DNA from 4 places in the Caldalkalibacillus uzonensis genome. Region 1 is predicted to be linked to each of the others. Evidence: riboswitches for the same ligand, from Rfam matches in the RefSeq annotation. Region 1 holds a riboswitch; each other region holds the start of a gene.
What was found. A riboswitch is a leader RNA that binds a small molecule or an ion and turns the genes downstream of it on or off. The one in region 1 is predicted to bind cyclic di-GMP.

Region 2: it holds a riboswitch for cyclic di-GMP, as region 1 does, so the genes downstream of both, J2S00_RS17375 (helix-turn-helix transcriptional regulator) here and J2S00_RS13340 (sensor domain-containing protein) in region 1, are expected to answer to the same signal.
Region 3: it holds a riboswitch for cyclic di-GMP, as region 1 does, so the genes downstream of both, J2S00_RS18910 (methyl-accepting chemotaxis protein) here and J2S00_RS13340 (sensor domain-containing protein) in region 1, are expected to answer to the same signal.
Region 4: it holds a riboswitch for cyclic di-GMP, as region 1 does, so the genes downstream of both, J2S00_RS16815 (ATP-binding protein) here and J2S00_RS13340 (sensor domain-containing protein) in region 1, are expected to answer to the same signal.

What each region holds. Positions count from the first base shown of each region.
Region 1 covers NZ_JAUSUQ010000010.1:42,609-48,423, reverse strand. The annotation lists one part of gene prfB (peptide chain release factor 2) at 1-524, opposite strand, end outside; one part of gene prfB (peptide chain release factor 2) at 526-597, opposite strand; gene secA (preprotein translocase subunit SecA) at 701-3,250, opposite strand; cyclic di-GMP riboswitch class I at 3,582-3,668, shown strand; gene J2S00_RS13340 (sensor domain-containing protein) at 3,748-5,013, shown strand; gene hpf (ribosome hibernation-promoting factor, HPF/YfiA family) at 5,111-5,662, opposite strand.
Region 2 covers NZ_JAUSUQ010000017.1:48,647-54,461, reverse strand. The annotation lists gene J2S00_RS17465 (hypothetical protein) at 1-234, shown strand, start outside; gene J2S00_RS17460 (GntR family transcriptional regulator) at 238-639, shown strand; gene J2S00_RS17455 (ATP-binding cassette domain-containing protein) at 629-1,186, shown strand; gene J2S00_RS17450 (ABC transporter ATP-binding protein) at 1,211-2,128, shown strand; gene J2S00_RS17445 (DUF2705 family protein) at 2,125-2,919, shown strand; tRNA gene J2S00_RS17440 (tRNA-Ser) at 3,103-3,196, shown strand; tRNA gene J2S00_RS17435 (tRNA-Glu) at 3,223-3,299, shown strand; tRNA gene J2S00_RS17430 (tRNA-Val) at 3,304-3,379, shown strand; tRNA gene J2S00_RS17425 (tRNA-Met) at 3,395-3,471, shown strand; tRNA gene J2S00_RS17420 (tRNA-Asp) at 3,570-3,646, shown strand; tRNA gene J2S00_RS17415 (tRNA-Phe) at 3,734-3,809, shown strand; tRNA gene J2S00_RS17410 (tRNA-Thr) at 3,833-3,908, shown strand; tRNA gene J2S00_RS17405 (tRNA-Tyr) at 3,920-4,004, shown strand; tRNA gene J2S00_RS17400 (tRNA-Trp) at 4,011-4,084, shown strand; tRNA gene J2S00_RS17395 (tRNA-His) at 4,099-4,174, shown strand; tRNA gene J2S00_RS17390 (tRNA-Gln) at 4,187-4,261, shown strand; tRNA gene J2S00_RS17385 (tRNA-Gly) at 4,272-4,346, shown strand; tRNA gene J2S00_RS17380 (tRNA-Cys) at 4,379-4,452, shown strand; cyclic di-GMP riboswitch class I at 4,623-4,706, shown strand; gene J2S00_RS17375 (helix-turn-helix transcriptional regulator) at 4,807-5,103, shown strand; gene J2S00_RS17370 (hypothetical protein) at 5,470-5,815, shown strand, end outside.
Region 3 covers NZ_JAUSUQ010000028.1:24-5,838, forward strand. The annotation lists cyclic di-GMP riboswitch class I at 759-847, shown strand; gene J2S00_RS18910 (methyl-accepting chemotaxis protein) at 949-2,685, shown strand; gene J2S00_RS18915 (LLM class flavin-dependent oxidoreductase) at 3,121-4,140, shown strand; gene J2S00_RS18920 (NADPH-dependent FMN reductase) at 4,165-4,725, shown strand; gene J2S00_RS18925 (hypothetical protein) at 4,726-5,718, shown strand; gene fahA (fumarylacetoacetase) at 5,733-5,815, shown strand, end outside.
Region 4 covers NZ_JAUSUQ010000016.1:13,442-19,256, forward strand. The annotation lists gene opp4C (oligopeptide ABC transporter permease) at 1-182, shown strand, start outside; gene tadA (tRNA adenosine(34) deaminase TadA) at 232-765, shown strand; RNA gene ffs (signal recognition particle sRNA large type) at 848-1,112, shown strand; cyclic di-GMP riboswitch class I at 1,254-1,339, shown strand; gene J2S00_RS16815 (ATP-binding protein) at 1,511-2,659, shown strand; gene dnaX (DNA polymerase III subunit gamma/tau) at 2,773-4,512, shown strand; gene J2S00_RS16825 (YbaB/EbfC family nucleoid-associated protein) at 4,534-4,845, shown strand; gene recR (recombination mediator RecR) at 4,879-5,475, shown strand; gene J2S00_RS16835 (hypothetical protein) at 5,548-5,769, shown strand; gene J2S00_RS16840 (pro-sigmaK processing inhibitor BofA family protein) at 5,785-5,815, shown strand, end outside.

The DNA of each region.
Region 1 (5,815 bases):
CGATGAATCCCTTTTTCCGCTTTCAAGTAGCCATAGGCATTATGCCCTTTAATCAACAAGGTGACACTTTTGACCCCGGCTTCATCACCAGGCAGATAATCCAGTGTTTCTACTTTAAAGCCTTTATCCTCTGCCCAGCGGGTATACATTCTAAGCAGCATGGAAGCCCAGTCCTGGGATTCCGTTCCACCGGCACCGGGATGAAGCTCCAGGATGGCATTGTTTTTATCATAAGGCTCATTGAGCAATAATTCCAGCTCAAACTGCCCTGCTTCTTCTTTCAGCTGATGAATGGCCTGGCCTGCCTCCTTGGTGAGGGACTCGTCATCCTCTTCTGCGGCCAGCTCAAGCATCACCTCAATATCCTCCAACTGGCCTTCAATGTTGCTCATTTTTTCAACTTGCTGTTTGAGGGCATTAGCTTCATTAATAATGGTTTGGGCCTTATTCTGGTCGTCCCAGAAATCCGGCGCACTCATTGTTTGTTCCAGTTCTTGGATGCGGGCCTGTTTTTGAGGTAAGTCAAAGAGACCCCCTTATATCACTCAGGCGCTGTTTTAACGCCGTTAATTCTTGACGCAGTTCACTAATTGACATGGTAAACTCACTCCTCTATTCCTTTATAACTTCTTGTCCGGCATATTTTCTTATTATGAGTTAATGTCCTGTTTCCCATTATAGTGCAACATAGAGGGGAGCGTTAAGCCCTTCCGCAACAATGTTTATACTTTTTGCCGCTGCCACAGGGACAAGGCTCATTGCGGCCGGTCTTCTCTCCAACGCGGATCGGCTCTCGTTTGGGTTTCTTCCCGCCGGGGGCCTGTGTAGATGTACGTCCTCCGGGCTGGACGGCAGTGGGCCGGACCGATTCACCCTGGGCCACAGCCTGACGTTCTACGTTGGGCGTAATATGGGCTTTGAGGATGTAAGTGGCCACTTCCTCTTCGATGGACTCAATCATGTTCTGGAACATTTCAAAGCCTTCCATCTGGTAGGCCCTGAGCGGATCTGTCTGGCCGTAGGCCCGCAAGTGAATGCCCTGCCGCAGCTGGTCCATGGCATCAATGTGGTCCATCCATTTGGTGTCCACCGCACGCAAAACAACCACTTTTTCAAATTCGCGCATCAGCTCGGCCCCTGCTTCCTGCTCCCGCTGGTCATAGATCGCTTTGATCCGGTCCATAAACAGGTTGATGATCTCTTCCCGGGATTTCATTTTAATATCATTGACAGTCACCGTGCCTTCATGGAAGAAAGTGGCGTTGGCATAGTCAATAATCGCCTGATAATCCCACTCTTCAGGCACTTCACTGTCAGGGGTATGCAAGGTGACGATGCGCTCCACTACGCTTCTCTGCATACCCTCTACCACTTCGCGCAGGCTGTCCCGTTCCAGCACTTCCCGGCGCTGCTTGTAAATTATTTCCCGCTGCTGATTAATCACATCATCGTATTGCAGCAACCATTTGCGGATGTCAAAGTTGTGCCCTTCCACCCGCTCCTGAGCTTTTTCAATGGCCCGGGTAATCATGCGGCTCTCGATGGGCTGATCCTCATCCATGCCCAGCCGGTTCATCATGCCCATAATGTTTTCCCCGCCAAAACGGCGCATCAGCTCGTCTTCCAGTGACAAATAAAACTGGCTGGAACCGGGATCACCCTGGCGTCCGGCACGACCGCGCAACTGGTTATCAATGCGTCGGGATTCATGCCGCTCCGTCCCGATAATATGCAACCCGCCCAGCTCAGCCACACCTTCACCCAGCATAATATCGGTTCCCCGGCCGGCCATATTGGTGGCAATGGTAACTGCTCCCCGTTGCCCGGCTTGAGCAATGATTTCCGCTTCACGCTCATGGTGTTTGGCATTGAGCACCTGGTGAGGGATGCCTTCTTTCTTAAGCATGGCCGACAGCAATTCTGATTTTTCAATAGAGACCGTGCCCACCAGGACAGGTTGTCCCTTTTGGTGCCGCTCCACGATCTCCCTGACCACGGCCCGGTACTTGGCTTCCTCCGTTTTATAGACCATATCGGGCATATCGTTACGGATCATCGGTTTGTTGGTGGGAATCACATACACATCCAGGCCATATATTTTGCGAAACTCTTCTTCCTCTGTTTTGGCGGTCCCTGTCATGCCAGCCAGCTTCTGATACATACGGAAGTAGTTTTGGAAGGTGATCGTGGCCAACGTCATGCTTTCCTTGTGGATCTCCAGCCCTTCCTTGGCCTCGATGGCCTGATGCAGCCCGTCACTGTAGCGGCGGCCGTGCATCAAGCGGCCGGTAAACTCATCCACAATCACCACTTCACCATTTTCCACCACATAGTCCACATCACGGCGCATAATCACCCGTGCTTTTAAGGCCTGATTAATATGGTGGTTAATCAGCACATTGGCATGATCATACAAGTTGTCAATGCCAAAGTAACGCTCCGCTTTGGCTACCCCTTCATCGGTCAGCATCACGTTGCGCGCCTTCTCATCCACCGTATAGTCCCGCTCTTTGACCAGGCCGGCCACAAAACGGTCCGCCGCCGTGTAGTACTGGGTAGAGCGCTGAGCCTGGCCCGAAATAATCAGAGGTGTGCGTGCCTCATCAATGAGGATGCTGTCCACCTCGTCTACAATGGCGAAATTGAGCGGCCGCTGCACCATCTGCTCCTTGTACAGCACCATGTTGTCCCTTAAGTAATCAAAGCCAAACTCATTGTTGGTGCCATAAGTGATATCGGCCACGTACGCTTCCTTCTTTTGCTCAGCTGACAGGCCGCTAATGTTAAGCCCAACGGTTAAGCCCAAAAAGTTATACAGCTTGCCCATCTGCTCACTGTCCCTCTTGGCCAGGTACTCGTTGACCGTGACCAGATGAACCCCTTTGCCTGTCAAAGCATTTAAATAAATGGGGAGGGTGGCCACCAATGTTTTCCCTTCCCCGGTTTTCATCTCCGCTATTTCCCCTTTATGCAGGACAATGCCGCCCAACAGCTGCACATCAAAGTGGCGCATGTTCAGTACCCGTTTGGCTGCTTCCCGGCAAACAGCATAGGCCTCGGGTAACAGGTCATCGAGGGTTTCTCCATCAGCCAGACGCGCCTTAAATTGTGCTGTTTTTTGCTGCAGTTCGTTATCAGATAGGCGCTCTATGTCCGGTTCAAGACTGTTGATATGCTCAACAATGGTGTACATTTTCTTTAATTCTTTCTCTGTGGGATCTCCAATCCACTTCTTCAACCATCCGAGCATCGTTAATCGCTCCTTTCATCCGCCTGTCTCTCCGTGCTGACCCATAAGCTTCTATGAGCGCCATTTCTATCCAGACAGGGGTGAATCACATCAAGCCTATTTTACCAAATCAAAGTGGAGGGAGACAAGAAAGGTCAGGGAAGGCATGAATGATGGAGATGTAATTAAACATTATTTTGTCAAAATCGTTCAAAAAATTGTCGAACTCCCTTGAATAAAGATGTCAAATTTTGTATCATTATATTATGTTTATTATTATATTATATTAATCTAGCAGCTAAGAAGTATAACATAATAGCACTTTTTACGATACCGACAATTTTAAACAATAACAGGATAAAGGCAAAACTGCGGAAACGCAGTGACGCAAAGCTACAGGGGCTAAGGTCCGTTAGGACTATGCCAGCCAGTTGCCGTTTATGGGGGAAAAAGCCACACCCTGTATAAACGGGTGTGGCTTTTTGACATCACCGGGGATGAAAGGCAGGTTAACTGTCATGGTAAGAAAGGGAAACCAGTCAGTCCAAGCAGATGCTCATATAGTCAGCCCTAAATTGGGACAAGCCCTCGCTAAGTCAGGGCAACAAATCTTTAACATCTTAGAAAATACACAAGACGGGTTTATCGCCCTTAACCAGCAGTGGGAATTCATCTATCTTAATCAATCAATAGAACGTCTGTTTAATATTGACCGCTTCAGCCTGTTTGGCAAAAATATATGGCGTACCTTTCCTCAGCTGAAGGGCAGCAAGTTTTACACAGAGTCCACCCATGCTTCCAGGAGTCAGACAGTAAGGAGCTTCACAGAACTATATCCTGCTCTGAACCGGCGGTATGAAGTAACCGTTTACCCTTCCCAAGATATTTTGGTTATCTACTTCAGGGACATGACAGGACAGCAGCGTACCCAATCTATACAGCATGATGTTGTGTCCTATGGAGAGAAGAGTAATCCACACGTATATCATAAGCAAGATATGAATTTTGACCAGTTGAGGGGCATACTGTTAGAAAACGAGTTGCATCATGCGCTGGCAAAAAAACAATTCCGTGTCTATTACCAGCCCCAAATCGATACCACCACAAGATCCATTTGTGGAATGGAAGCCCTGATCCGCTGGCAGCACCCTAGTCTGGGACTAGTGCCACCCAATGAATTCTTGCCTCTGACAGAAGCCAATGGATTAATCAGGTCCATTGGTGAGTGGGTATTACAGACTGCCTGTCAGCAAGCAAAAGTGTGGCAGCAACAGGGCTTCAGCCCAATCCAGGTGTCCGTCAATTTCTCAGCCATCCAATTTCAACAGGATCATTTGGCTGATATGGTGCAGCAAATCCTGGACCACACCAGACTGGCGCCTTCCCAGTTGAGAGTGGAGATCACCGAATCAGCGATGATGGCCAGTTTGGAACACACAGCGCAGATATTAAATCAATTAAGAAGTTTGGGGATCCAGATCGTGATTGACGATTTTGGCACCTGTTATTCTTCTTTGCAATATTTAAAAGACTTTCCCGTGGACATGATCAAAATCGACCGCTCTTTTATCAAAGATATCCAGAACCGTTACAAAGACCAAGAAATTGTCAGAGCCGTTATCGAATTGGCCCACCGTTTGGGTGTCAAAGTGTGTGCTGAAGGTGTGGAAGACGAGGATCAATTCAATTTGCTTAAGAATCTCGGCTGTGATGAGGCTCAAGGCTTCCTATTCAGCCGCCCCATTCCCCCTGAACAGATACGGCAATTGCTGCACACACGCTGAATTGAACCATAGCTGTACTGGCTGCCTCTCTGTATATAACAGAAGCTGTCCCCAAGGGAAGTGAACTGCATCCCTATGGGGACAGCCCTTTTCATTTTTACTCCGGTTGAATCAGACCGTAACGGCCGTCCTTACGCTTGTAGACCACGCTCACTTTCTCCGTTTCTGCATCGGAAAAGACGAAAAAGTTGTGACCCAAGAGATCCATTTGCAAAACAGCTTCCTCAGCATCCATTGGCTTCAGATTAAAGCGCTTGGTGCGCACGATCTCAATGCTGTCATCCACTTCATTCTGCGTCTGGTCAGCCTGACCATTCACATCATGGAAAAGCTGCTTGACACTGCCTTCTTGCCGGAATTTGCGGTTGACTTTGGTTTTATATTTACGGATTTGACGCTCCAATTTTTCTACAACCAAATCAATTGAGGCATACATGTCCAGGCTTTTTTCCTCCGCGCGAAGCAGCAGCTTCGGCATCGGAATCGTCACTTCAACGCTATGCTGATCCCGGGTAACTTTCAAGGTGACATACACATCGGAGGTAATGTCTTCCTGGAAATACCGCTCCAGGCGTCCCACCTTCTTTTCCACATAATCACGCAAAGCTGGAGTGACTTCAATGTTTTCGCCACGAATGTTAAACTTCATGGCCTCAGCCTCCTTTCTCTTTGTGCTATACATATTCCATATTCCTCTGAAAAATCCTGCCTAAACATGTCCTGTTTTCACATTTTTGTCGAATTGGCATGACAATTTCTTGTCAATTTCAACAGGTTCCCTGTCAAAAATCGCCGTCATCCA
Region 2 (5,815 bases), on a different contig from region 1:
TTGGGGCTGACCTGGTTGTTATCTAAAATCCAAGACTCCGCTGTGTTTGCAGCTACTTTTGGCCGGCTGGTCATTGAAACTGGTTTAACCATCCCTCTTCCCGTCGGTGCAGATCAATGGTACGTTGAATCATTGCCTCCTTTGGCTTTGGGCCAGTATCTCTTCCATGCCCTGCTTGCCCTGTGTATCTTCATCGGAGTCTGCTGGCTGTTAGATCAGCAAACAGAGGTGTAAGCCATGGGCTATGAATTTGATAAAACGAAGCCAATCTATTTACAACTCGTTGAGCGGATTTGCTGGAGAATTGTGCGTCAGGAGTTAGCAGCAGGAGAAAAACTGCCCTCTGTGCGGGAGATGGCGGTGCAATCTGGGGTTAATCCCAATACGGTCCAACGCACCTATGCCGAATTGGAGCGCATGGGGGTCACTGAAACCAGACGTGGCCAGGGCACTTTTGTGACAACAGATACTGAACACTTAGCAAACCTTCGGGAGACGCTGAAAACCAGCCATATGATGCAGTTTGTAAAAAAAATGAGAGCCATGGGTTTTACCAACAGCGAAATCTTGAGCGGGGTGCAAACCGCCTTGGACTCCGTAGTTGAAGAGGACGGGAAGGAGGAGCGTTATGATGTTTGAATGTCAGCAGGTGACCAAACGCTATTTGGGTCAGACGGCGTTGAACAAGGTGACGCTGCAACTTCCGCAAGGGAAAATGATCGGTGTGATTGGCCCAAACGGCAGCGGTAAAACAACGTTATTGAAACTATTGGCCGGACTATGCCAGCCTAGTGAAGGGAAAGTGCTGGTTGGCGGACGGGTGCTGAAGCGCCGGGATGCGGCCAAGATTGCCTATTTGTCTGAACTGGATGCTTTCTACTCCTTCTTTACCGTTGAAGAAACGCTGCATTTTTTTGCTTCACAATTCGGCGATTTAAACGTAGCCAAGGCGGAGCAGATGCTGCAATTTTTGAATCTGGATGCTCAGGTCAAAGTCAGCCATCTGTCCAAAGGTCACCGCGGCCGCTTGAAATTGGTGCTCGCCTTAGCCAGGGATGTGCCCTTAAAAGAGGGAAAAGTCCTTGGTTGTTATGATGCTGATGAGATTCGCAGCCACTATGGGCAAAGCTTGACGGAGTGGATGAAGAGAGTTTATGAAGGGCGACAGGATGTGCTTACTGATTAAAATGGGGAATGGAGGATATATATGATGGAACCTGTCTGCCGTTTAGACCATGTGAGTAAAATAATCGGTTCCAAAACGATCATCGAAGATATTTCATTGGATATTTATCCGGGAGAAGTGTTTGGTTTGCTGGGGCCCAATGGGGCCGGTAAAACGACGACCATGCGCATGATGGTAGGCCTTATGTCCATGAGCAAAGGAAATATTTTAATCCAGGGGCATAGTATCCGGGATCATTTTGAACAAGCCATCGCCCATGTGGGAGCGATTATTGAACAGCCGCAACTGTACAACTATCTAACCGGCTATGAAAACCTGATTCATTTTGCCCGCATGGCAGAGCATGTCACCGACGACCGCATTGAGGAGATTGTGGAACTGGTGGGCTTGGCAGACCGCATTGATGATAAGGTAAAAACCTATTCATTGGGGATGCGTCAACGGTTAGGTTTGGCCCAAGCGTTGCTTCACTCTCCTTCTTTACTGATTTTGGATGAACCGACCAACGGCTTAGATCCTGCCGGAATCAGAGAGATCAGAAACTATCTGCGCCGTTTGGCCCAGGAAGAAGGGGTCTCAGTGGTGGTTTCCAGCCATTTGTTAGCCGAAATGCAGTTGATGTGTGACCGCATCGCCATTATCGACAAGGGAAAATTGTTGGATGTGCAATCGGTTGAGACCTTTTTAAACTCAGCACATCAACACATGATCACCTTCACCGTCGATCCGCTTCACCAAGCGGTGCAGGTCATGGAGGATCATGCTGTTCCTGTCCGACATGTCACTGATCATGAATTCAAAGTCATGCTGGAAAAGGAACAAATTCCGGACGTGGTCCAACACCTTGTGCAGGCCAAGGTAAAGATATACGGTATTCGACCTGCAGGAGAGAAAACCTTGGAGGAACGGTTCTTGGAAATGACAGGAGGCAAAGCGCAATGAACATCTGGTTAGGCTTACTGCAAAATGAACAGTTAAAATTATACCGCAGGATGGGGACATGGGTGATGTTTATATTGCTGCTCATGGCCATTGTGGGTATCGCCTTTATCACAAAATATGTTCTTCCTATCGCGGCAAGTGAAGGGGCATCCCCATTGTTGTATTTTATGAATGTAACGGTTCCCCTGTTTGGACTGATCACCTTGTTTGCGATCATTGTTGCTGCCACATCGGTAGCCAATGAATTTTCACAGGGGACCATCAAGCTATTGCTCATCCGTCCCATCCATCGTGCCAAAATTTTGTTGGCCAAATATATCGCTGTACTGCTGTTTAGTATGTATATGATTGTGGTGCTGTTTCTCGGTTCGCTGGTGCTGGGGGGCGTGTTGTTCGGCTTTGAAGGATTATGGACCAATCCGGGTGGGGATTTCCTAGAGGACCAAGGATTAAGCGGTCTTTTGCAGCAATATGCGTTTGAGAGCATTCCGCTCGTAATGATGGTCACCTTTGCTTTTATGGTGGCTGCCGTTTTCACCAACAGTGCTTTGGCTATCGGCTTATCCATGTTTCTGATGTTTACTGGCGGACAGTTGGCTGTTTTATTAAGCCAGTATCCGTGGGTCAAATGGATCTTGTTTGCCCACTTTGATCTCAGGCAATATGTGGATGGGCTTCCCCTCGTTGAGGGCATGACCCTCTCATTTTCCTTACTGGTCTTATCTATGTATTACATCCTGTTTATCTTGGTGACTTGGTTAACCTTCATAAAACGGGACATCACCGCTTAGTCCTGCTGACGGTCTATGTTTTACCAGTCAAATGCCAATGACTGAGACGATTGATGGCGGAGGAAATATGGAAAAATTTATTGCCATTTGGCGGTTGACTTCACACTGAAGACATGTTATATTATTGTCTGTCGCCGCTGGTGAGACAAGAAAAAACGCAAGTTTTAAGCGGCGTTAAGACATGGAGAGGTGTCCGAGCTGGCCGAAGGAGCACGATTGGAAATCGTGTAGGCGGGGATAACCCGTCTCGAGGGTTCGAATCCCTCCCTCTCCGCCATATTAAATCAAAGATACATTTTACGTGGCCCGTTGGTGAAGTGGCTTAACACACCGGCCTTTCACGCCGGCATTCAGGGGTTCGAATCCCCTACGGGTCACCATTATGGAGGGTTAGCTCAGCTGGGAGAGCACTTGCCTTACAAGCAAGGGGTCGGCGGTTCGAACCCGTCACCCTCCACCACTTTCATAAGAATGACGCGGGGTGGAGCAGTCTGGTAGCTCGTCGGGCTCATAACCCGAAGGTCGCAGGTTCAAATCCTGCCCCCGCAACCAAAATATGAGCGCTACTACGTCGAATTTTCATCGATGGAAGCGAAAATCGTGGTACCCGCAGGGTGCAACCAATATATTTGCGCAACATGATACATTGTGGAGCTGTGGTGTAGAGGCCTAACATGCCTGCCTGTCACGCAGGAGATCGCGGGTTCGAATCCCGTCAGCTCCGCCATTTTATGTCTATTTAACTAACAGGGACTGCTAGTCACAAAGCAATTGACAGCATCTCAAAACGTGTGTTATATTAACAATTGTCTCTGGCTCGGTAGCTCAGTCGGTAGAGCAGAGGACTGAAAATCCTCGTGTCGGCGGTTCGATTCCGTCCCGAGCCACCACTTAAAATATGGATTAATAGCGTGCCGGTGTAGCTCAATTGGCAGAGCAACTGACTTGTAATCAGTGGGTTGGGGGTTCGATTCCTCTCGCCGGCACCATACGAAAATGTGGAGGGGTAGCGAAGTGGCTAAACGCGGCAGACTGTAAATCTGCTCCCTCTGGGTTCGGCGGTTCGAATCCGTCCCCCTCCACCATATTGCAGGGGCATAGTTCAATGGTAGAACGGCGGTCTCCAAAACCGCAAGTGTGGGTTCGATTCCTACTGCCCCTGCCACTCTATATAACATGGCGGCTGTGGCGAAGTGGTTAACGCACCGGATTGTGGCTCCGGCATTCGTGGGTTCGAATCCCATCAGTCGCCCCATAGTTTTACTGTTGGGCTGTAGCCAAGCGGTAAGGCAACGGGTTTTGGCCCCGTGATGCGCTGGTTCGAATCCAGCCAGCCCAGCCATTCTATGCGAGCGGAAATAGCTCAGGGGTAGAGCACCACCTTGCCAAGGTGGGGGTCGCGGGTTCGAATCCCGTTTTCCGCTCCATTTTTATACACACTTTTATATGTGATTTAAGTGGCGGCATAGCCAAGTGGTAAGGCAGAGGTCTGCAAAACCTTTATCCCCGGTTCGAATCCGGGTGCCGCCTCCATTTTAACTTTAAGTATGCTTCTTTCCTGTGAAAGAAGTTTTTTATTTTATGATTCCCAAAAATAGGTCATAAGTCGTGTACCTAATTGAAGAAAAAAATGGTAACATAATAGACAGGACATTGGTCCTGCTTCCAATTGCTTAAAAATTCAAATTCCATAATGCTTAAAAAACGCACAAGGGCAAAGCTACGGAAACGTAGTGACGCAAAGCTATAGGGGCTAAAGCAACATGCCATGCCAGCCAGCTGCCGTTTAAGAAAACAAACACACCTTCTTAAGCGGAGGTGTGTTTTCTATTAAACATATGAACTTAATTTCAAATTATAAAGATATGAGTGGAGAGGGTGGTTGTAGTGAAGCCGATTGAGTACCTGCCACAACATAACGTGGAAATTAAGGAGCAAGAATATAAACGTGTTGTCCATTATATTGCTAAGCGCTACCGTTTAACCAGAAGAGAAGAGGAAATTTTACTCATGTTATCTTTATATGGATATTCAAATGAAGAACTCTCCAAAACATTGTTCGTTTCCCAAACGACGGTAAAAAATCATATTCATAAGATACTTAAGAAAACACGCACCAGTTCAACACGGGGACTTTTATCAATGGTAATCGATTACTTTTATACCCTAAAATGTATAATCTAAAGTGATACTTGTTAGTTACATAATAGTTAAGAACAGTACGCAACGACAATATGCAACTCCTTCTGTTTCAACTTCGCATTATGCGTTAATGCAAGTTGGAAAACGGAAAGGGGTTTTTTATTTTGTCCGGAAGAAGGAACGTTATGTGAACTATATGTAGATCATTCAATGTTTTTGGCTTCAGAGAAGCTATGCTGCATAAAATAACTGGGGTATATACATAATACCTCGTGTAAAAGAAAAATGGATTAAAACCTTTATTTACATAAAAATGGACAAAATAAAGAAAAATAAGGTAAGAAGTTAACCTTTATTTTATACAAATAAAAATTATTTAAAATGATAAGAACTTAAGGAGATATATATATGAGAAATATGGCTGCTTTATTTTCCATTCTTATGCCCGGATTCGGACAAATATATAATGGTCAGTTCTTGAAAGGTGTCTTCTTTATAATAGTTGAGCACTTTGATAATGTATTTGGAAATATAAACAATGCCATTCATCTTGATTTTAATGGATTCCACCAACAGGCTGTAGATGCGACAAATTTCCAATTCATGTTATTTTACCCTGGATTTTATGCTTATGCAGTATGGGATGCTTGGTATTATGCAAAACCTAATGCTGACAAGTCAAAGACCGCTATTCCATTTGTCATTGCCGGTTTCCTTGGAGAGTTGAGTGCAATATATGCACCAAAACTAGCCA
Region 3 (5,815 bases), on a different contig from region 1:
AAGTATGAACATCGCTGCTTAAAACCAAAATTAAACATGGAAATCACCAGCCCGCATATGGTGGGGAGGGGGAAAGTATACCCTCGATCACTTAAGATCAATAGCTCTACAACCAATTATGGTATTAGGTTCCAAAATCTTGTTTACCTCACGGTAAAAAAGGCATTTTGCAAAAGCCTCAATTAAAAAAACACTTGAATATTTTAAAATAATGCATATACTAATTATAAGAATAATTTTATAAATGAACTGGCTTATCTATGAGGAATTGGGGACAACCCATTCCGTTAAATAGATAAACAACCAGTAGTATTGGGAGACTCAAAGCGAAACTTTAAAATCGTTTTGGGCTACCTCTATACTACTGGTTTTTTGTTTTTATATTTATCAAAAATGGAGGTTATTCAAATGGAATTTGGATTGTTTACAGTTTCTGATAACTACAAAGAAAAAATTTCTCGTTCGCTTGAGCAACTAATTTAGGAAATTATAGAGCAATCGGAGGTGCAGATCAATTAGGGTATGATGCCGTATAAGTATATCGTAAAGCTACGGTCAAGATTAAGCAGCTTTGCTGTGGCTTTCTCATCCCGCAGGGATGAAAAAGAAGGGTAAAGCTAAATGATTTTGGGATGAGGAAGCACACAGGCAATCTCATTTTACAGAATCGCGATCTGGTCATGCAAGAATCGTACTGGTCGAGCTATGTATATATTTTTTAGGTTTTTCTTAACAATTTTTCATAAAAATTTCTTCACACAAGAAAAAGGCAAACCCATTGAAAAGTGGGGACGCAAAGCCACAGATCTAAGGTCCTTCCCGGGACTAGGATGGCTGGGCTGCCTTGTGAAAAGACATCAATCGGCCTGTTTTTCCAGAGTTAGCCCATGCTATTTCCTTTAGGGAAATAGCTTCTTTTTTGTAAAAATTTAACTAGGAGGCATTATAATGACATTCAAACTCAGAACCAAACTCGTGTCGATCTCTGTACTGTTACTCATTGTACCTGCCCTGTTCATTGGCATCTTGGGCTATTACACCTCCAAAAACAGTCTAGATGATCTGGGCGCTACCAATCTGAAGAACAATGTTAAAATGGCTTTAAACGTGATTGAAGTGTTAAACCAGGAGGTGAAAGCCGGTCATTTGACTTTGGAAGAGGCGCAGGAAAGAGCTAAAATATATTTAATGGGAGAAAAACAGGCAGATGGCACAAGGGAAATCTCCATGAATATTGATATGGGCGAACATGGTTATTTCACAGTTATTGATGAACAAGGGTTGACTCACTTACATCCAAGACTAGAAGGGGAAAACGTGTTGGAATTGCAAGATTCAAGTGGCGCCTATTTTATTCAGGACTTTATCAGAACAGCTCAGGAGGGCGGTGGTTTTGTCTACTATGATTTTGGATTGCCCAACGCGCCAGATCAAATTGAGCCCAAAGTAACCTACGTAGAACTGGATCCCCATTGGGGGTGGATCGTGACGGCTGGCACCTATATGATTGATTTTAACAGTGAGGCCAATACTATATTTTATGCTTTATTGTGGACGCTATTAGTGGCTTTAGTTATCGGGCTCATTGTGATTTATTTCTTTTCCCGCCACTTGTCACAACCCATTTTAAACATTGTTGAGTATGTCCAACAGATTGCTAAAGGACATTTGGACCTTGAAATCTTACAAATCAAAAACAAAGATGAAGTGGGCACATTAGCTGACAACATCAACCATATGACCACCCATTTAAGAGAGATTATCACTCGGGTGACGGACGTGGCCCAACAAGTGGCTACCACATCAGAACAACTATCAGCCAGCAGTGAAGAAACCAGTAAAGCCACAGAACAAATTACTGATTCCATCCAGCAAGTGGCATCAGGTCAAGAACATCAGTTGAACGTTACCAAAGAATTAGAAACGGTAGTGCATAATATGAAAGGGGAAGTCGTACAGATGACTCATCATATCCAGGAGGTCACCCACTCAGCCTCAGACACCACCCAAATCGCTGAAGATGGCTTGGAAGTGGTTGAACGCTCCGTACAGCAAATGCAACATATTAACAATACCAGCGCAAAAATGGAAGCTGTCAGCCAAGAGCTTAATGAGAAAGCAGCAGAAATTGAAAAAGTGATTACTTTGATCACCGACATTTCAGAACAGACCAATTTACTGGCTTTAAATGCCGCTATCGAAGCTGCCCGAGCAGGTGAGCATGGACGGGGGTTTGCCGTCGTGGCCGAGGAAGTGCGCAAACTGGCAGAGCAATCGACCCAGGCTGCCAATCAAGTCAGTGCCTTGATTAAGGAGATTCAAGAAGAGACATCCAAAACAACCCAGGTGATGAATGAGGGAAACGCTGTGGTGCAAGAAGGAACCAATTTAGTGAATCAAGCTGGAGAGGCCTTTTCTCGTATTGCAGGTTCAGTCAAGGGGGTTTCTGATCAACTTAAAGCGGTTAATGCAGCCATTCAGCAGATTACGAAAGCCACAGACCACTTATTACAATCTGCTCAGCAAACCGCTCAAATCACTGAGCAGTCAACAGGACATTCCCAAAATGTGGCAGCTTCAGCTGAAGAACAGAATGCATCCATGGAAGAAATATCAGCAGCTGCCTCCACTTTAGCTAAAATGGCAGAAGACCTGCAGCAGCTGGTTTCCCGGTTTAAAGTATAATTGTCTCTCTCTTAAAAAGGATTATTGAACAAGGACTCCCTTAATGAAATGCTTAGACCGTACAATGCTTCCAAATTAGCCTGTGATCGTATCAATCTTGAATTAATAACTGCCCAAAGAGTCGTTTAAACTCACTTTTTAAAACGATAATCTTAGAATTGCTGTTCTTGTGAGAACTCTTGATGAATAATTTTGAAATTGATTCAAATAAAAAAACACTTGTATATCTTAAAATATTGTATATAATATAATTATAAGAATAATTTTATAAATGAACTGGCTTATCTATGAGGAATTGGGGACAACCCATTCCGTTAAATAGATAAACAACCAGTAGTATTGGGAGACTCAAAGCGAAACTTTAAAATCGTTTTGGGCTACCTCTATACTACTGGTTTTTTGTTTTTATATTTATCAAAAATGGAGGTTATTCAAATGGAATTTGGATTGTTTACAGTTTCTGATAACTACAAAGAAAAAATTTCTCGTTCGCCTGAGCAACTGATTCAGGAAATTATAGAGCAATCGGAGGTGGCAGATCAATTAGGGTATGATGCCGTTTGGTTTGCCGAGCACCATTTTAGTGAATATGGTATTATGACAACGCCTCAAATGCTGCTTTCAGTCATTGCTGAACGTACCAAAAATATTCGCCTAGGTGTTGCCATTGTGACACTACCTTTTCAAAATCCCATAAAAGTAGCTGAAGACTATGCTCTGTTAGATGTATTGAGTGACGGGCGAGTCAATCTTGGTTTAGGAAGTGGTTATTTACCCCATGAATTTACTGGCTTCAATGTAGATCCGGAAGAAAAAGTTCACATGTTTAACGAAGGTTTAGAAGTAATCGAAAGAGCATGGAGTGGTGAAAAATTCTCTCACAAAGGGAAGTACTACCAATATAACGACGTTCAGTTGCAAGTATTGCCCAAACAGGAAAAAGTACCATTATGGATCGGGGCTCTTAGTTCTCGCGGGGCGTATTATGTAGGGAAAATGGGACATAACCTTATGGGCGTTGCCTATGTGGCCAGCAATTCTATAACCGAACTAAAGAATATTATAGATGATTACAAAAAGGTGTATCGGGAAGCCGGCCATGATGAACAGAAAATCAACATTCCAATAGCGGTTCATGCTTATGTAGCTCCCACTAGAGAAGAAGCCATAAGAGACGCGAGAGAACATCTGAATCTCTATTTGGATACACGGCTCTATGGGCGCTCGGCCCAGTTTGAAGATTTAGAAGAACGAGAGCAATTGCTTATTGGTAACCCAGAAGATGTTATCCTAAGGTTAAAAAAATATGAGCAAGCCGGATGTAACCATATCATGATGCTTATGAATTTTGGTGGATTGCCTCATGAAAAGGTACTTAAATCAATGGAACTCGTCGCTCAAGAAGTGATGCCGGCGTTTAAAAAATCTTTTCAAACATCAAGTTTGGTAAAATGACATCGGAAATGGGAGATGAAGTTGATGAAACTGCTCGGGATATCTGGCACTATTTTAGGTTCTAAAACGGCGGTTCTTGTCAAACAGGTACTTGATGAAGTAGAGAAGCTCCGCGCTAATGTACAGATAGAGTTTTTAGATTTAAAAAATTATGAATTGCAGTTTTGTGATGGTAGGCCCACCTCCCACTATAATGACGATACGCAAGAAGTGATCAAAAAAGTCTCTGAAGCCGATCTGTATTTGATAGGAAGTCCCATTTTCAATGGTTCCATACCCGCTCCTTTAAAAAATGTGTTTGACTTAGTCTCACCAGAAGTTTTTCGTCATAAGGTGATGGGGTTTGTCGCTAATGGAGGAACTTATCAACATTACTTGGTAATTGAGAACCAACTAAAGCCCATCGCAGGATATTTACGTTGCTACGTGGCACCCAGTTACGTTTATGCCCACTCGCAGCATTTTAATACAAATAATGAGATTATCGACACAGATCTTCTCAACCGTATTCAAAAGTTGGCTACCGAGCTGATTATTATGCACAGAGGAATAGAAAAGACCAAACGTAAGGGAGGAATAAAATAATTGCTCAGAAATGTTGATCGTGCTGTTGATCTCAATCAAGGTGGTTCTTACACAAAAAGTGTGGTTCCCTTTTTAAAACGGCTCATTGATTACGCAGGACTTTTCCCGCCAGCAAGTTTAACTCTGGACCAAGCGATTAAAAATTATAAGGAATACAGTATTGGGACAGATGCCTGGATGCTAGGACCGTTTGTGATGCCAGCTTCTAAGATTGATCAACTTGACCCTTATGTAGAGCTGTTTTCTACAGATACACCATTAAATATTTCCGCGTTAGGTAGCAAAAGTGATCATCCACACAAGTTTAACGAAGTTTTACTTCAAGACCTGGCTAAACTTGAATCTTTCTCTAGTAGACACGGAGAACGTGTTAAAATGCGGGTATTCGAGGCACCATTGCCCATAGTCACCCCATTAGAGGAGATATTAGACATCCTCTCTGAAGAAACAGCAAAGCGTGGTTTAGACACATTTTGCGAGGCGCTCGTCCCTCTTAGAAATAATGATTGGGAGCAACAGATAACCTATGCACTTGATCAGATCTATAAACATAATTCTCAGTTAAAACCTGCTTTGGGGTTTAAGTTCCGTACAGGTGGGGTTACTGCAGAGCTGTTTCCTACCCCTCGTCAATTAGCAGCAGTGCTTGTAGGTTGTCGGGACAGAGGAATGGCCATGAAATTTACGGCTGGGCTCCATCATCCTGTAAGGATGTATCGTGAAGAGGTAAGCACCAGAATGCATGGATTCCTCAATATTTTTACTGCTGGCATGTTGGCGTATAAATATAACCTTGATATAAGGGTAACTGAAGAGATCCTCAAGGATGAAAACCCATCTCATTTCACTTTTACTAATGAGGGGTTAAGCTGGCAAGACAAGATGATTAGCGTGTCGGAGATCAGCGAATTAAGAAATAAGTTTCTATGCTCATATGGCAGTTGCAGCTTTGATGAACCACGAGAAGATTTAAGGGCCCTAAAAGTATTATAGAAAGGATGTAACTGATGTTACGTTCATTTATCGACGTCGATCCAGACTCGCACTTTCCCATCCAGAATCTGCCTTATGGCGTGTTTTGTCGTAGCGA
Region 4 (5,815 bases), on a different contig from region 1:
TTCAACCGCCTACACCAAGCTGGGGTAATATGTTGACCGATGCCCAAAGCGTGACCATTTTCCGCACAGCCTGGTGGTATCCAACTTTTCCGGGACTCATGATTTTAATTACGGTACTGGCCTTTAACTTTGTGGGGGAGGGTTTACGTGATGCCCTTGACCCGCGTGTGATTGAAAAATAGAATGAAAAGGACACATGTACAAGCCAGTCTTTAAAGGACGTGAGTAAGATTGCCGGGTCAAGAAGATCATGAAAAGTGGATGGAGCAAGCCATTCAACTGGCTAAGCGAGCGGAATCCCTGGGGGAGGTGCCCATTGGTGCTGTGATTGTCAAAGACGGTACCGTGATAGGCACAGGCTATAACCGGCGGGAGATTGACAAGAGCCCCTTAGCGCATGCCGAGATCATCGCCATCCAAGAGGCTTGTGAGCAGCTAGGGGGTTGGCGGTTAACAGGTTGTGATTTATACGTCACTTTAGAACCCTGTCCCATGTGTGCCGGGGCCATTGTTCAAGCGCGCATCAAGCGAGTGGTGTATGGTACGGAAGATCCAAAAGCGGGTTATGCAGGGACCCTGTACAACACACTGCAAGATGAACGCCTGAACCATCAGGTGGAGGTTATTGCCGGAGTCAGGAAAGAGGAATGTCAACATGTATTGAAAGACTTCTTCCGCCGTTTGCGGACAGCAAGGAAAGTTGCCAAACGCTTGCTCACTGATGCAGGTGATGGGCAACAATTGGGCCTGGAAGGAAAGGATTAACACTTGTGTAATGAGCTAGCTTTCGTTATAATGTTAGTTACAGTTGCCATGCAACTGTGTCCAAACATGTTTATAAAGTTTGCTGTGCTAGACGGGGAGGTAGCGGTGCCCTGTAACCCGCAATCCGCTATAGCGGGGTCGATGCCTATCTGAGGTTTGCACTATGTGAGGTCTGGCTCATGTACGCGGTGTTGACGAAAGGGTCCTATGCAACGGAAGCCCATGAACCCCGTCAGGTCCGGAAGGAAGCAGCGGTAAGTGGGTATCTCCGTGTGTTGTAGGGTAGCCTTTTCCGAGCTGGCGGCATGAGTACGCTTGGGTAGTGCTTATCGAGGATAGGTGCACAGCAGTTAACAAACACCTGCAAATAAGGTGTTTTTTCTTTTTTTAGAGGTAGCGTTTGGCCAAAATGAGGTTAATCGCTTTTTTATCAAGCTAAAGTTTTGTATAATCAAAAAACAAAGGAATACTGTGAATAAACAGTTAGATTGAGTGAAGGGCAAAGCTACGGAAACGTAGTGACGCAAAGCTACAGGGGCTAAGGTTATACCAACTAAGCCAGCCAGCTGCCGTTTAGGGAACATATCCTTTAAACGGATATGTTTTTTGTTTAGCCTAGCCCTTAGCGCCATGTCGAATTTTATGGTATCAGGGAGGATTTTAACCAATTAAACAAGAAGTAAATAGATTGATAATATACATATAATGGTTGACATCGGCCTGTCTAGGTTTTGCCCGTTATGCTATGTTAAATATTACTTATATTTCAGGGCTGGCCAACGGTGAGACCATCGTAAAGGTAGGGGTTCAGATGACGTCAAGCTCACATGGATTACCTTCTATTCTTCACGCCCTTTTTTCCGAACAGATCTTTAACAATGCTCACATTGGACTCATACTACTTAATGAACAGGGCCATATTGTCTCTATCACCAAAGCCGCCGCTAAAATAATGGGAGATGATCCCGAAGTTTTTATTGGTCAAAACATTTTCCATCTTTTTAAAAATATACCTGAAGGCCGGCAATTAATCTCCAAACGGGTCTTTGAGGGCGTGACGATTCGGAATCAGGCCATGACATGGCATAATGGCCAGTGTTACTATGAAATTCTGGTGGACAGTTTTCCGCTCATTGATGAGGCCGGCCACCAACAAGGTGCGTACATATTTATCAAAGATGTGACAAATTTGCGCTCTTTAGAAAATCAAATCCATCGCAACGAACGGCTGGCCATGATCGGACAAATGGCAGCAGGCACAGCCCATGAAATTCGCAATCCCTTAACCAGTATCCGCGGTTTTTTACAAATATTAAACAAGACTTTGAAGGAACGCAACATGATGCGGGAAGTTGAATATACCAACATCATGTTGGATGAAATTGACCGGATCAATCATCTGGTGGGCGAGTTTTTGTTACTGAGCAAATCACGGGAGACCCGCTACGAAAAAATCGATCTGGCCCTGCTGATGAAACAGTTTTTACCTATTATTCAAAATGAGGCTTTATTACACGGTATAGAAGTTCAAACCAAAGATTTTGACAATCTTCCGCCCATTGTGGGTGATAAGGAGCTGTTAAAACAAGTATTTCTCAATATTTGTAAAAATGCCATTGAAGCAATGGGCAACCAGGGGCGGTTGACTCTCTCCCATCACTTCTTACCAGAAGAACAAATGATCAGTATCAATATTAAGGATACAGGTCCAGGTATACCACCTTATGTGATTGATAAAATTTTTGAGCCGTTCTTTACGACCAAGGAGGAAGGGACGGGTTTAGGCCTTTCTGTTTGTCAGCGGATTATCCATGATATGGGGGGCAAAATACGGGTTTCATCCAAGGGCTATGGCACCACGTTTCATATTTGTATTCCGTATTTGGATGTCTGAAAGGGAGATAGGGTTTCTTTCTACGGACGGAGAGCCCTTTTTTTGCATTTCTGTCCACGGTATAATAATAAGATAGTATAAAGAACAAGAGGTTTGAAACGGAGAGGTTCATCATGACGTACCAAGCGTTGTACCGAGTCTGGCGGCCCCAAACATTTGACGATGTGGTCGGACAAGCCCATATTATCCAAACGCTTAAAAACGCGCTTTCAAATCAGACGTATACGCACGCTTACCTGTTTACAGGTCCCCGAGGGACTGGGAAAACAAGTACAGCCAAGATTATGGCTAAAGCGGTCAACTGTGAACAGGCCCCTACGGATAATCCTTGTAATCAGTGTGCCGCTTGTCGCGGTATTACCCAGGGAACGGTCGTCGATGTGGTTGAAATCGATGCTGCATCCAACAATGGAGTGGATGAGATCAGGGACCTGCGAGATAAGGTGAAATATGCCCCTACTGAAGTCCGGTTAAAAGTGTATATCATAGATGAAGTGCATATGTTAAGCCAAGGGGCTTTTAACGCTTTGCTGAAAACCCTTGAAGAACCTCCTGCTCATGTCATGTTTATTTTGGCCACCACTGAACCGCATAAGATTCCGCTCACGATCATGTCCCGCTGTCAGCGTTTTGACTTTAAGCGCATCTCCCAGAAAGAAATGTTGGAACGTCTGCACATCATTTGTGCCGAAGAAGGCTTCCAGGTAGAGCAGGAAGCACTGGAGCTCTTAACCCAGGTGGCAGAAGGAGGTATGCGCGATTGCTTAAGCTTGCTTGATCAGGCTGTTTCTTTTGCTGATGGCGAGGTGACGGTCGCCGATGTGGAGACCATTACCGGCTCAGTGGCTCAGGAAGCTTTAATGGACTTGGCTGATTGCCTCATGCGACAGGAAACGGAGGAGGCGATCAAACGCTTGGGTCTCTTGCTTGATGAGGGGAAAGAACCGACCCGTATTGTAGAGGATTTGATCTATTTTTATCGTGACGTACTCTTGTACCGGCAGGCACCCGGGCTGGCTGAGGGTTTTCAGCGTTTACGGCTGACGGAACGGTTGAAGGAACAGATCCAAGCCTATCGGGATGAACACCTTTTTCAAGCTATTGAACGGCTCAGTCGGGCCCAGCAGGACATGAAATGGACACACCATCCGCGGATATTCTTGGAAGTGGCCTTGATCCAGTTGACCCATCACCTGGATGAATCTCTGCCGGAGCCAGCTGCTGGTGCCCACTCCCCTAGAGCGAGCGAAGAAATTGAGCAACTCAAGATGAGAGTGGATACCCTGGAGAAGGCCCTGAAGCGTTTGGGTCAGCAGGGGGGAGTGACGGCTGTAGGAAGACAAGAGGAGAGTGTGTCCAGGGCGGGCAGCAGAAGCCCCTCCTCGAGCGGTTCGTCTTTGCCCCTGGCCAAGCTGAAAGAGGTACTGAAAACAGCCAGCAAACCCATGCTGAAACAGTTGCTGGAGAAGTGGCCGGCCATTTTGGAAGAGGTTAAGCAGAAGCAAATTATGGTCCATGCCTGGCTGCGGGATGGTGAACCGGTGGCCTCTGGCCCTAGCTTTTTCTTACTAGCCTTCAAGAGTTCCATTCACCGGGAGACAACGGAAAAAGAAAGTCACCGCCAGCTGATTGAACAGGTTGTTCAGCAGTACTTGCAAACAGAGGCGCAAATGGTCACAATCATGTATAATGAATGGGAAGATCTTAAGCAGCAATTTATAGCAGAACATAAGGAGAAGAAGGCAGAAGGCCGGGAGGAAGAGAAACAAGATCCGTTTTACAGAGAAGCGGTCCGTCTGGTGGGTGAAGAACTGGTTGAAGTGGTTGATGGCCACCCCGGTAAGAATGAATAATCACAGAGGAGGTTTATGTCTATGAGAAATATGCAAAACATGATGAAGCAAATGCAAAAAATGCAGAAACAGATGCAAAAGGTACAGGAGGAATTAAAAGAAAAAACCGTTGAAGGAACCGCTGGCGGCGGCATGGTGACTATTACCTTAAATGGGCATAAGGAGCTGGTTGATGTCAGCATTCAACCTGAGGCGGTTGATCCGGACGATGTGGAAATGTTGGAGGACCTAATTCTGGCTGCCATGAATGATGCTATGAAGAAAGTGGATGAACTTGTGCAAAAAGATATGGGCAAGTTGACCGGCGGCTTGAATATCCCAGGCTTGTTTTAAACATTGGACAGACAGCATGAAGGGGGAACCTATGTGCATTACCCGGAACCCATTGCCAAATTGATTGAAGGGTTTATGAAATTGCCAGGCATCGGCCCTAAAACGGCCAGCCGTCTGGCTTTTTTTGTGTTAAGCATGAAAGAAGATGATGTGCTTGATTTGGCCAAAGCACTGGTCAATGCCAAGCGGGGGTTAACCTACTGTTCCATATGCCATAATATTACCGATCACAATCCCTGCCGGATGTGTCAGGATAAAGCGAGGGACCGTTCAGTGATCTGCGTGGTGCAGGATCCCAAGGATGTGATCGCCATGGAACGGACTAAGGAATATGATGGATTATACCATGTACTGCACGGGGCCATTTCTCCCATCGATGGTGTTGGGCCGGAAGATTTGACGATTCCGGATTTAATTAAACGCCTTGAAGATGAACAGATTGAAGAAATTATTTTAGCCACCAACCCGACAATCGAAGGGGAAGCGACAGCCATGTATATTTCCCGGTTGGTCAAGCCCATCGGACTTAGAGTGACACGGATTGCCCATGGTTTGCCTGTTGGGGGTGATTTGGAATACGCCGATGAGGTGACCCTGTCCAAAGCGCTGGAAGGCCGCCGGGAATTGTAGGGACATATCCCGGTAAGAAACAGTGCTGAACAGCCTCCCTTCTGCATAGGCTTGTATTAAGGGGGGATGTACATGCCTATGTTTCGGCGTCCGGTGCTGCGTAATGAGCAATACCGCTTAATGACGGCCATTGAGAAAGCGAGGGAAAGGATGACCCAACTTCACAAACGGCGTCTCTTAATGCCGGATGGGTCCACGGGTCAGGTTCCAATTTTGCTGGCCGAACTGCGCTACCGTTATCTGCTCTATCAAGCTCGGAAAAAGGGCTGGTCCAATATGTGGTACTTGGACTAAGAGGAGGGTAAAGGAATGGATGCCATCGGAATCAGTATGATCCTTG